Regions from separate parts of the Bacillus mojavensis genome, predicted to be linked through region 1. Evidence: riboswitches for the same ligand, from Rfam matches in the RefSeq annotation. Region 1 holds a riboswitch; the other holds the start of a gene.

Region 1 (6,333 bases):
ACATTACGTATTAACCGGGGAAAAACAGTGGATTACCAACTCAGCCTTTGCCGATGTCTTTGTCGTTTACGCAAAAGTGGATGGCGAAAAGTTCTCTGCTTTTATTGTAGAAAAAGATTTTCCTGGCGTATCAACCGGACCTGAAGAAAAGAAAATGGGAATTAAAGGTTCATCGACGAGAACTCTCATTTTAGATCAGGCTGAGGTGCCGAAGGAAAACCTTCTTGGAGAAATCGGCAAAGGGCATGTTATCGCCTTTAATATTTTAAATATCGGCCGCTACAAGCTGGCAGTAGGAACGATCGGCGCGTCAAAACGGGTGATCGAGCTGTCCGCCGCTTACGCAAATCAGCGCCGCCAATTTAAAACGCCGATCGCAGGCTTTTCGCTGACACAGGAAAAAATTGCGACGATGGCATCAAGGCTGTACGCAATGGAAAGCTCCGTGTACAGAACCGTCGGGCTGTTTGAAGACAATATGAGCCAGTTCACAGCTGAAGACCAAAAGGATGGAAGGCAAATAGCAAAGTCCATTGCCGAATACGCCATTGAATGCTCTCTCAACAAAGTGTTTGGCTCTGAAACGCTTGATTATATTGTTGATGAAGGTGTGCAAATTCACGGCGGCTACGGATTTATGCAGGAGTATGAAGTGGAAAGAGCCTATCGGGATTCCAGGATCAACCGGATTTTCGAAGGAACCAATGAAATTAACCGGTTAATCGTGCCAAGCACCTTCCTGAAGAAAGCAATGAAAGGCGAGCTGCCTCTTTTTGAAAAAGCACAGGCGCTTCAAGAAGAACTCATGATGCTCATGCCTGAGGAGCCCGGCACTGGCGTATTAGAGCAAGAGAAATATATCGTCAAGCAAGCCAAAAAAATCGCCCTGTTCGCCGCGGGTCTAGCTGCGCAAAAATACGGAAAAGCGATCGATCGGGAACAAGAAATCCTCGTAAACGTTGCTGATATTGTCAGTAATGTATATGCAATGGAATCAGCGGTGCTCAGAACGGAAAAGGCGATTGCCGCGCAAGGAAGCGATAAAGCAGCGCAAAAGCTGCTGTACACAGAAATTTTCGTTCAAGAAGCCTTCAATGAAATTGAAGCCCATGCGAAAGAATCTTTACTTGCAATCGAAGAAGGAGATTCTCTCCGTATGATGCTCTCGGCCCTCCGCAAGCTGACACGCGTGACGCCTAAAAATGTCATTTGGAAAAAACGTGAAGCGGCAGCGGGTGTGTTCGAGGCTGAAAAATATATTGTCTGAGTCCCAAGGAGCTCCGCACATCCGGAGCTCTTTTTTTATGAAGCACTGTTTTAGGTTTTTAAAACAAACTGTGTTAAAATAACCTCGATTATTTTATTGAGGGGGAAGAAGATGTCGTTAACTTTTTACTGGTACCCTAAATGCGGAACGTGCCGCAAAGCGAAAAAATGGCTTGAAGAGCATGGAAAAGAAATCAACGAAATACATATTGCAGAGCAGCCTCCAAGCAAAGAGGAGCTAAAATCGCTTTATGAAAAAAGCGGGCTGGATGTAAAGAAATTCTTCAACACAAGCGGCATGAAATACCGTGAACTGAATCTGAAGGAAAAGCTGTATCACATGTCAGAGGACGAACAGCTTGAACTGCTGGCTTCAGACGGAATGCTGATTAAGCGCCCACTCACAACAGACGGCGAAAAAGTGACAGTTGGCTTTAAAGAAGATCAATTTGAAGAAAACTGGTCATAATGTAAATTTTTTTTGAAAAGTGTGGTATCTTCTTATTATAGTCCTGTAAAAAATGGAGGGATTCAATTGAGCATACCTAAAGATTTGCGTTACTCAGAAGAACACGAGTGGGTAAAAGTTGAAGGAGAAAAAGCCAAAATCGGCATTACCCATTTTGCCCAGTCCGAGCTCGGTGACATCGTGTTTGTTGAGCTTCCTGAAGTCGGCGCTGAAATCAAAGCGGACGAGCCTTTCGGAAGTGTAGAATCCGTAAAAACGGTATCTGAGCTTTACGCACCGATTAACGGAACTGTAGTGGAAGTAAACGAGGATCTTGATGACAGCCCGGAATTCGTCAACGAATCTCCGTATGAAAAAGCATGGATGATCGTCGTTGAACCGTCTGACGCGTCTGAAATTGAAAAACTAATGACAGCAGAGCAATACGAAGAGATGACACAACAAGACTAAAACTGGATAGCTGAGCAGGCAATTGGATACGCTAACGCTATGGGAGGTGTCCAATATGGCTTTCAGCAAACAAAAGCTCGATGTCACCAATGATGTGACAGGCCGCTTTCAAAATGGCCGGCTCTCGTTATATCATGAAGATGAGATGATCGGCCAAATGACAGGCATGAATGAATATGAGCTAAAGTCCGGCTTTACCTATGAAAATGAAAAATTTTATAAAACAGCCGACGTGGTTTCAGGAGACGATCAGAAATATGTTGATTGTGACTACGAAAGCGGCTGGTGTTGATGTTGGCGGTGAATTTCACTGCCTTCTTTTACAATCTGAACGTTTCAAATTCGACGCGGCAGGTGAAGCAGATGAACATGGACGAACTGGAAAAAGTCATGATTGTTGAAGGGAAATCAGATAAAGAAAAGATCGAAAGCGTCCTGAATGAGCCAGTGCGCATTATCTGCACAAACGGAACAATCAGCCAGCTGAAGCTGGAGGAATTGGCAGACGAGCTTTACGAGAAGGACGTCTATATTTTGGTTGATGCCGATGAATCAGGCGAGAAATTGAGAAAACAGCTGAAAAGGGAATTTAATGAAGCCTACCATTTATATATCGACAGAGCCTATAAGGAAGTGGAGGCGGCGCCCAGACACCATATAGCATCTGTATTACTGAGCGCGAATCTGAATGTCCATACGAATTTTCTTGAAAGAAAGACCTGAGGTGTTATAGCGTGAAAGAACTCCAAGAACAAGAGCTTGAACACATTACTGATGATGTGTATCTCCTATATCTATATACTCCGTTTTGCGGTACCTGCCAGCTGGCAAGCAAAATGCTGACGGTCGTCGAAGACATGCTCCCGTCTGTCGCCTTCTATAAAAATAATCTCAACTATTCTCCGGCGTTTGCTAAAGCATATCAAATTGAAAGCGTCCCTTGTTTTCTGCTGTTTAAGGACGGAAAAGTAATTGAAAGAGGGTATGCGTTTCATTCCGTTTCTTATTTATATGAGCTGATCAAACAAAAATCATCTTCTGCATCTCATTTATGACATTTTTCTCGGCGCATTCCAATGAATTTGTCGTTCGTTTTATAAAGGGGTTCTTGCGCTGAAGAGAGAAATGTGTATGTATGACCAACAAACTAGGAGGTTGTACAAATGGAGAAAGCGGAAGTTTTAGAAGATGATTTACAGCATCTGTTTTTAAAACCCCTTTTGAACGCTTCGACATTGCTCATTACCTTCCAAGGAGAAACAGAAGCCTTAACCGTCTCAATAAACGAACAGGGAGAAATGACAAAAATTTCTCCGCCCCAAACGTCCAACCTGACCTTTTATGGAAACCAAACAGAAATCATTCATCTTTTGCATGGAGACATTTCCCTTCAGCACCTGATCCAGAGCGGAAGCCTAAAGGTAAAGGGTTCATTCAGAGCGCTGTTAAAGCTGGAAGCCATTCTTTGGCTGACAAACGGTTTTTTTCAGAGGATTCTAAAGAATTAAAAAATAGCAAATTATTACAATAGTAAAAGTTTACATCATTTATTTTATTGACATTTTATGATTCGCCATGCTATTCTACATTAAGAATTTCCGGACGAAAAAGACTATATATTTCTCTTATCAAGAGAGGTGGAGGGAAGTGCCCTATGAAGCCCGGCAACCATCAACATTGTTGAAATGGTGCCAATTCACACGAAGCGTTAAGCTTTGAAAGATGAGAGAAAGGCGTTTTATATAAGCCTTTCTGCTCAAGTGTGCAGAAAGGCTTTTCTTTTGCAGAAAAAACCGGAAGATTTCTTAGAATAGTGTTAAGGCAGGTGATCGCTTTGATCAATCTTCAGGATGTTTCAAAAGTGTATAAGTCGAAACATGGAGATGTCAATGCTGTCCAAAATGTCTCGCTTTCCATTAAAAAAGGTGAGATTTTTGGAATTATAGGATATAGCGGAGCTGGTAAAAGTTCCTTAATCCGTCTGCTGAACGGACTTGAGAAACCAAGCTCAGGAATCGTGGAAGTGGCGGGAACGAAGATTAATGAAGTAAACGGACGCAATTTAAGAAAAGCGCGCCATGACATCAGTATGATTTTCCAGCACTTCAATTTGCTCTGGTCGCGAACTGTCAGAGATAACATCATGTTTCCTTTAGAAATTGCCGGGGTGAAAAAAAGCGAGCGGATTAAGCGTGCCAATGAACTGATTAAACTGGTAGGTTTAGAAGGAAAAGAGAAATCTTACCCGTCTCAGCTGAGCGGCGGACAAAAGCAGAGGGTCGGAATCGCCAGAGCGCTCGCAAACAATCCGAAGGTTCTCCTTTGTGATGAAGCGACATCAGCTTTAGATCCGCAAACAACCGATTCAATCTTGGATCTTTTGTCCGATATTAATGAGAGACTCGGTTTGACGATTGTGCTGATCACACACGAAATGCACGTCATCCGCAAAATCTGCAACAGAGTCGCTGTTATGGAAAACGGAAAGGTTGTTGAAGAAGGAGAAGTTCTCGATGTCTTCAAGAATCCGAAGGAAGACATGACTAAACGGTTTGTTCAGCAGGTGACTGAGCCTGAAGAAACAAAAGAAACACTTCAGCATCTTCTTGACGAAAAAGCGTCAGGAACAACGGTTCAGCTCACATTTGTCGGTGATTCAGCTGAACAGCCTCTGATTACAGAGATGATCAGAAACTTCAATGTCAGCGTCAATATTCTGCAGGGGAAAATCTCGCAGACGAAGGACGGGGCATACGGTTCATTGTTTATCCATATTGACGGTGACGAGGAAGAAGTGCAAAACGTGATCCGGTTTATTAATGACAAACAGGTGAAAGCAGAGGTGATCACGAATGTTTGAAAAATACTTCCCGAACGTTGATGTAACTGAATTATGGAACGCGACATACGAAACGCTTTATATGACGCTGATCTCCTTGGTTTTTGCCTTTGTCATCGGGGTGATCCTCGGCCTGCTGCTCTTTCTTACAAGCAAAGGGAGCCTCTGGCAGAACAAAGCAGTCAACACTGTAATTGCGGCTATTGTCAATGTATTCAGGTCTATTCCGTTCCTCATTTTAATTATTTTATTACTAGGTTTTACGAAGTTTTTAGTCGGCACCATCTTAGGGCCGAACGCGGCACTGCCGGCGTTAGTCATCGGCTCAGCCCCGTTTTACGCGCGGCTCGCTGAAATTGCGCTGCGTGAGGTGGATAAGGGCGTCATCGAAGCTGCGAAATCAATGGGAGCCAAAACATCAACCATTATTTTCAAAGTGCTGCTCCCGGAATCCATGCCGGCCCTTATTTCTGGGATCACGGTTACGGCCATTGCTTTGATCGGCTCAACAGCCATTGCGGGCGCCATCGGTTCAGGAGGACTTGGAAACCTTGCATATGTAGAAGGATATCAGTCTAATAATACTGATGTTACCTTCGTTGCTACTGTATTTATTTTAATCATCGTTTTCATTATTCAAATGATCGGTGATGTCATAACAAATATAATAGATAAACGATAAGGGAGGATTTACTTTGAAAAAGCTATTTTTGGGTGCATTACTACTTGTATTTGCAGGAGTTATGGCTGCCTGCGGTTCTAATAACGCTGAATCCGGCAAGAAAGAAATTGTTGTTGCAGCTACAAAAACACCGCATGCAGAAATTTTAAAAGAAGCTGAACCATTGTTAAAAGAAAAAGGCTACACACTGAAAGTGAAAGTGCTTAGTGATTACAAAATGTACAACAAAGCCTTAGCTGATAAAGAAGTGGATGCAAACTTCTTCCAGCACATTCCTTACCTTGAGCAAGAAATGAAAGAAAACAAAGATTATAAACTTGTGAATGCCGGTGCGATTCACTTAGAGCCATTCGGTATTTATTCTAAAAAATATAAATCATTAAAAGAGCTTCCCGACGGTGCGACAATTATCCTGACAAATAACGTTGCTGAACAAGGCCGTATGCTTGCAATGCTTGAGAATGCAGGATTAATTACACTTGACTCCAAAGTGGAAACAGTCGATGCAACACTGAAAGACATTAAGAAAAACCCGAAACACCTACAGTTTAAAAAAGTAGCGCCTGAATTAACGGCAAAAGCATATGAAAACAAAGAAGGAGACGCGGCCTTCATCAATGTGAACTA
Region 2 (6,333 bases), 1.2 Mb from region 1:
CATTACAATGATAATGATTCTCATTTAAAGCTTGGATTAGGAGGATGTCTATGAAAAAGAAGATGAGTGCTGTAATAAGCGTAGTTATGCTGATGATCCTTTGCTTTTGCCCGCAAGCTTCAGCAGCCTATAACGACTTGCACGAAGGCTATGCAACCTATACCGGATCAGGCTATTCAGGAGGGACTTTCCTTCTTGACCCAATCCCATCTGACATGGAGATTACGGCAATTAACCCAAAGGACCTGAATTACGGCGGTGTGAAAGCTGCTCTTGCCGGCTCTTATCTTGAAGTGGAAGGGCCAAAGGGGAAGACGATCGTCTATGTTACCGATCTATACCCTGAGGGCGCCCCAGGAGCCCTTGATCTTTCACCAAATGCATTCAGCAAAATCGGTGCCATGAAAGATGGAAAAATTAAAATCAAATGGCGTGTGGTCAAAGCGCCAATCACTGGCAATTTCACATACCGGATTAAAGAAGGCAGCAGCCAGTGGTGGGCAGCAATTCAAGTCAGAAATCACAAGTATCCCGTTATGAAAATGGAATACTACAAAGACGGAAAGTGGATCAACATGGAGAAAACGGACTATAATCATTTCCTCAGCACCAATTTAGGAACGGGCTCTCTTAAAGTCAGAATCACTGACATTCGCGGAAAAGTTGTAAAAGACACGATTCCAAAGCTTCCTGAAAACGGAACATCTAAGTCATACACAGTTCCTGGGCATGTGCAGTTTCCTGAATAAAACAGGTTATAAGAAAAATCTGAAAATAAATAAATTCATGAAAAGCAGGTTACCGATCCTGCTTTTTATTTTTATGGAAACTGAACATCATAGTTCGTTTTATTGGACTAATCGCAGTTACCTGTACAATAATAAAGCCCTTTCTGTATTGAGTCATACGAAGAATCAATCAAGTTGTGCATGAATTTGAATTGTGGTTTGACCGGTTATCCTTTCCCGAGGAGCGAAGTTTTGGTGGTGGCCAATCTATACTGCTGAGAATTATTACCGGCTGGAAGACAGCTGAATGGGGAAGAGCGGTGCCTGAAAGAACCGCTCTCCTGTAAAAACTCGTATTAATCTTTCGCTTGGTGTTCCTCTCCTAATGTTAATAGCCATTCTCTTAAGATATGTTTTTGCACATATCTTTTTCCGTTTATTTCAATATGAGGGAGGTCTGTGAGATCCTTCGCTAAGTGTTTCGCCTCCGCTTGGGTTATGCCTAAAAAATGCCCGATGTAAAAGTGAATATCTCGTTCTTTAATCAGCATGATGTCATTTTTTCCGTTAGCTTTTGGGTTGTTAATATGCTTTAATCCTTCTCCGATAAAATATCCAGCCAATGCAATACCGATTCCTAAAAAAACGTCCATGTGTCTGCCTCCATTATGTAATCGTCATGTTATACGGTCAATCCATATCATTGGTTTCATTTTTTTGATTGTGTACACAAAAAACCGCCAGAGCAAGCTCTGGACGGTTTCTATGCTTTCTCAATCTGCACTCGGCCTGAGAAAAAAGTGGCGCCTCCGCCCATATCAGACAAGCGGTCTGGGGTCAGGGCGTTAACAAGCTGATTTTTGCCTGGTTCATCTGCCCATAATCCTTGGCTGACGACAACACCGGGCAGCACTTGTTCTCCGACTGCGGCGGTTAGTTCACACTCACCTCGGCTGTTCCAAATCCGTACAGCTTCACCATCAGTGATGCCGTGTTCTTCGGCATCTATCGTGTTGATAAAGAGTTTCGGTGTTTTTTCAAGTTTGACGTGCTTTGCATTGTTGGAAAACGTTGAATTTAAGAAATTATGATTCGGCCCCGGAACATACATAAACGGGAATTCTTGATCCGGCGCAAGCGGCGTATGTGTCGGTAACGGCGGGAAACCGGCTTGTTTCATTTTTTCTGAATATAATTCTATTTTTCCGCTCGGTGTCGGCAATTTACCCGGGAACAGCGGCTTTTCACGCTTCGCCTTCATAAACGAACGTTCAGTGAGTGATTCATAACGAATCTCTGCCAAATAAGGATTATCTGGATGGTGAAGCGCCTGGCGGATTAAGTCTTCATCTGAATCTTTCAGCTCCTGATCCGTAAATCCCATTGCCTCAGCCAATAACCGGAATACCTCGGTATTAGACTTACTTTCTCCGTATTTCTCAATCACCGGCTGCTGAAGCTGAATGTAATGGTGCCAGTATGAGGTGTAAAAATCAGTATTTTCAAAAGCAGATGTAGCAGGCAGTACAATGTCCGCATATTTGGCTGTTTCTGTCAAAAACAAATCATGAACCACGGTGAACAAGTCATCCCGCAGGAGGCCTTGTCTGACTTTGTTCGCTTCTGGCGCCACAACGGCTGGGTTCGTCCCATAAATAAAGAGGGAGCGAACAGGAGGGTCTGTTTCCAGAAGGACTCTGCCCAGCTGGTTCATATTAAACGATCTCGGTGTGCGGCCTTTCAGTAAATCAGGACGCTGAAGCGCGTTGGTGTTATATTCTAAAATTCCGCTGTTATGCTTGATGGCACCGCCTCCTGTATGCATCCATTGACCGGTAATCGCCGGAAGACAGGCAATCGTTCTAACAATCATCCCACCGTTGTCGTGATGCTGAAGGCCGTTTCCGATTCTGATAAAGGAAGGGGAGGTTTCACCATACATTTTTGCCAGCTGATAGATATCGTCGGTACTGACACCAGTGATCAGCGATACCTTTTCTGGATGATACTGTTTCACATGCTCGCGCAATTCTTCATAGCCGACTGTATATTCTGATAGAAACGCTTCATCGTAAAGGTTTTCTTTAAATAATATGTGCATGATTCCAAGGGCAAGCGCGCTGTCGGTACCGGGTTTTATAGGAATAAACCAATCTGCGAGACGCCCTGTCTGATTTTTATGCACATCAATTACAACAATTTTTGCGCCTTTTTTCCGTGCTTTTTGTGCGATTGTAATTTGATGCATGTTTGTGCTGACTGCGTTAATTCCCCAAAAGATAAACAGTTTTGTATGAATCGTTTCTTCAGGATCGATTCCAGCACTCACACCCATGGTATATTTATAGCCTTCTGAACCGGCTTTGCTGCAAATCGTCCGCTCAAGCTGGCTTGAGCCCAGACGGTAAAAGAAGCGGCGGTCCATTCCTTCAGCCGTTAATTTTCCCATATTGCCGTAAAAGCTGTAAGGCAGTATGCTTTCAGCCCCTTCTTCATCAATCAGCTGTTTCCAGCGAGATGTGATGGTGTCAATCGCTTCCTCCCAAGAAATTGGTTTAAACTCTGCCTCGCCCTTCATACCTATTCGTTTCAGCGGAGTCGTCAGCCGCTTCTCATCATAGATGCGCTCAGCCATATTTCGTACTTTGTTGCATATATTTCCGGCTGTCACGGGATGATCAGGATCACCCTGCACTTTCACAATCTTCCCGTCTTTTTTATGTACCAGTAATCCGCACTGGTCCGGGCAGTCCAGTGAGCAAACGGATTTAAAAATGCCGTTTTGTTGAGTGGCAAACGATTTCATAGCCCAGTTCCTCTCCCTAGTTAGATATATTGTAAGAATTATAACATTTCGAATGATAACGTCAATTCTGAAAAAAAGACATTGACATCAATCTGGGTCTTCTTTATGATTAACGTATTCTTAATTCTGAAAATTACATACAAAACATTTTCTATCAAGAGAGGTGGAGGGACTGGCCCTATGAAACCTCGGCAACATTATTGTGCCAATTCCAGCAAGCGTCAGCTTGAAAGATAGGAAAGTAAGGTTTATACCGGCTTCTGTCTGTGGCAGAGTGCGCCTATACATGAATCTCTTTCCATCTTTGGAGAGAGATTTTTTTGTGTGGAAAATAACAATGAAAAGGATGTTTTGCATCATGACGGTTTTGATTACAGCACCGTATAACGAAGAAGGACGAAAAGAGCTTGAAAAATTGTTCGGTTCCGTTGTTTATCAGTCTTGGAAAGAAAACGGCCGGGCATACAGAGAAGAAGAATTGATTCAGCTATTACAAGAGTCAAATGCGACGGGGTTGATTACTGAGCTTGATCAAGTGACAGAAAACGTGTTCGCATCAATGCCGGCACTTTCATTCGTGGGAGTATGCAGGGGGATGCCTTCCAATGTTGATGTGACAGCAGCGTCAAACAGAGACATTCCGGTTTTCTATACGCCTGGGCGAAACGCACAAGCTGTTGCTGAAATGTTTATCGGAAATGTAATTTCATTTCTCCGTCATACGAATACCTCAAATCAATGGCTACAAGATGGAAAATGGAACAGCGATTATTTGCAGGCGTATGCCAAATTCAAAGGTAATGAAATAACAGGAAAAACCGTGGGTATGGTGGGATTCGGAGCGGTTGGGCAAAGGATCGCAAAACTGTTGACTGCATTTGACTGCAAGGTTTTGTATTACGATCCATACGTACACCACGATCATCAGCTATATGAAAAAGTTTCTCTGGAGAAGGTTTTTTCTGACAGTGATATCGTTTCTGTTCATCTGCCGCGTACAGATGATACGCTTGGCCTCATTGATCGTTCGTATTTTGACTTGATGAAAGAGAGCGCCATTTTCGTGAATACATCACGAGCTGTCGTAGTGAACCGAGAGGATCTTTTATCTGTACTGAAAGAAAGTAAAATCAGGGGAGCGATATTAGACGTTTTTTATCACGAGCCTCCAGAGGAATCGGATTATGAATTTATCTCATTGCCTAATGTTCTGGCAACACCTCATTTAGCAGGGGCAACATTTGAAGTGGAGGATCATCACGTTACCATTCTGAACGAAGCGCTTAAAAAGTGGAAGGGTGAAAAAACTCTCAATATTCCGACTTTATATAACAGAAACGATCTTACAGCAGAGGTGTAAGAAAAGGAGGGCATCAGGATGACGAAACAAAAAGGTTATCTCGTATTTGACATTGGCACTGGCAATGCAAGAGTTGCAGTCGTAAGTGTGTCGGGCAGCGTTCAAACGGTTGAACGGGAGGACATTGTATATACGGCCGAGCCGCTTTATCCGGACAGCCGCTATTTTTCTCCACAGGCGCTGTGGAATCAAATCATGAATCTGGCTAAACGTGCGATGTCTCGTTCTCATCATATTGAAATTATTGGTCTCACTTCAACAAGTCAAAGACAGGGGATCGTGCTGCTCGATCAAAATGGTGAGTCTTTCCTCGGTCTGCCGAACATTGACAATCGGGGCAGGGAGTGGGAGGGAAATATACCGAATCGTGAAGAAGTATACAGCCGAACAGGCCGTCTGCCGACTGCGCTTTTTTCAGCGCTCAAGCTTTATGGTTTAAAGCACCGGCAGCCCTCCTTATGGAAAAAGACTGCAAGCTTCACAAGCATCAGTGATTGGGTGACGTATCAGCTGAGCGGAGTATTGACATATGAACCGTCACAGGCGACGGAAACGCTGCTGTTTGATGTAAAACAAAATACATGGTCAGAAGAGATGTGCAATATATTCGGTTTCTCGCCATCTATTCTTCCGCCTCTAGTAAGAGCGGGAACAGTCATTGGATCGATAACTGATGAGTATGCGGCAGAATTGGGACTGTCACATCATGTGAAGGTTATAGCGGGTGGGGGAGATACACAGCTTGCTGTCAAAAGCACTGGCGCTGCTCTGGGAGATGCAGTCATTGTATCAGGTACGACAACACCGATTACCAAAATGATTGATGAAACTCATGAGGACAGACATCATAAAGCCTGGCTGAACTGCCACACAGATCAAGGACAGTGGCTTGCAGAGACGAATCCCGGGATAACAGGTCTGAATTTTCAAAAATTAAAGGATATTTTCTATCCGAATGAACCGTACGATGTGATGGAACAAGAAATTACTGCAATAGCTAAGGAAGATCATTCCTGTGTGTCGTCCCTCGGTTCATATTTATCGGCAGAAAAAAACAATCTAGCGAAGGGCGGCTTTCTCTTTGATGTACCGCTTTCAGCCCATTTAAGCAGAGCGCATTTTGTACGTGCGGCATTACAGGAGATTGCAAGTTCAATCAAATGGAACTTTGACATTTTAACAGAGATCACTCCGTTTAATCGTGACTATGTGTGGGGATGCGGAGGCGGATTCCAAAGCAGAGCATTTACACAATATATCGCCAATCTTCTTCAGAAAAAAATCTATGTCAAAGAAGGATACAGTCAGGCATCAGTCGTTGGTGCTGCGGTGGTTTGCAATGAGGCCTTTCGTTTGACCGAAGAAATGTCTGGAAGTGTTCGGGTGATAGAGCCACAGGATTGCCGGATAGAAATGGCTTTATACGAGGAGTGGAAGCA

What was found. A riboswitch is a leader RNA that binds a small molecule or an ion and turns the genes downstream of it on or off. The one in region 1 is predicted to bind S-adenosylmethionine.
Region 2: linked by a shared signal. The riboswitch ahead of HC660_RS10000 (2-hydroxyacid dehydrogenase) and the one ahead of metN (methionine ABC transporter ATP-binding protein MetN) in region 1 are both predicted to bind S-adenosylmethionine.

What each region holds. Positions count from the first base shown of each region.
Region 1 is NZ_CP051464.1:3,146,704-3,153,036, reverse strand. Features, by position in the region: gene fadE (acyl-CoA dehydrogenase FadE) at 1-1,267, shown strand, start outside; gene HC660_RS16520 (arsenate reductase family protein) at 1,379-1,735, shown strand; gene gcvH (glycine cleavage system protein GcvH) at 1,802-2,185, shown strand; gene HC660_RS16510 (YusG family protein) at 2,241-2,477, shown strand; gene HC660_RS16505 (toprim domain-containing protein) at 2,555-2,908, shown strand; gene HC660_RS16500 (thioredoxin family protein) at 2,920-3,240, shown strand; gene HC660_RS16495 (SCP2 sterol-binding domain-containing protein) at 3,349-3,693, shown strand; SAM riboswitch class I at 3,808-3,914, shown strand; gene metN (methionine ABC transporter ATP-binding protein MetN) at 4,020-5,045, shown strand; gene metP (methionine ABC transporter permease MetP) at 5,038-5,706, shown strand; gene metQ (methionine ABC transporter substrate-binding lipoprotein MetQ) at 5,720-6,333, shown strand, end outside.
Region 2 is NZ_CP051464.1:1,957,506-1,963,838, reverse strand. Features, by position in the region: gene exlX (expansin ExlX) at 51-749, shown strand; gene HC660_RS10010 (hypothetical protein) at 1,085-1,381, opposite strand; gene HC660_RS10005 (molybdopterin oxidoreductase family protein) at 1,492-3,534, opposite strand; SAM riboswitch class I at 3,683-3,774, shown strand; gene HC660_RS10000 (2-hydroxyacid dehydrogenase) at 3,821-4,894, shown strand; gene HC660_RS09995 (FGGY-family carbohydrate kinase) at 4,913-6,333, shown strand, end outside.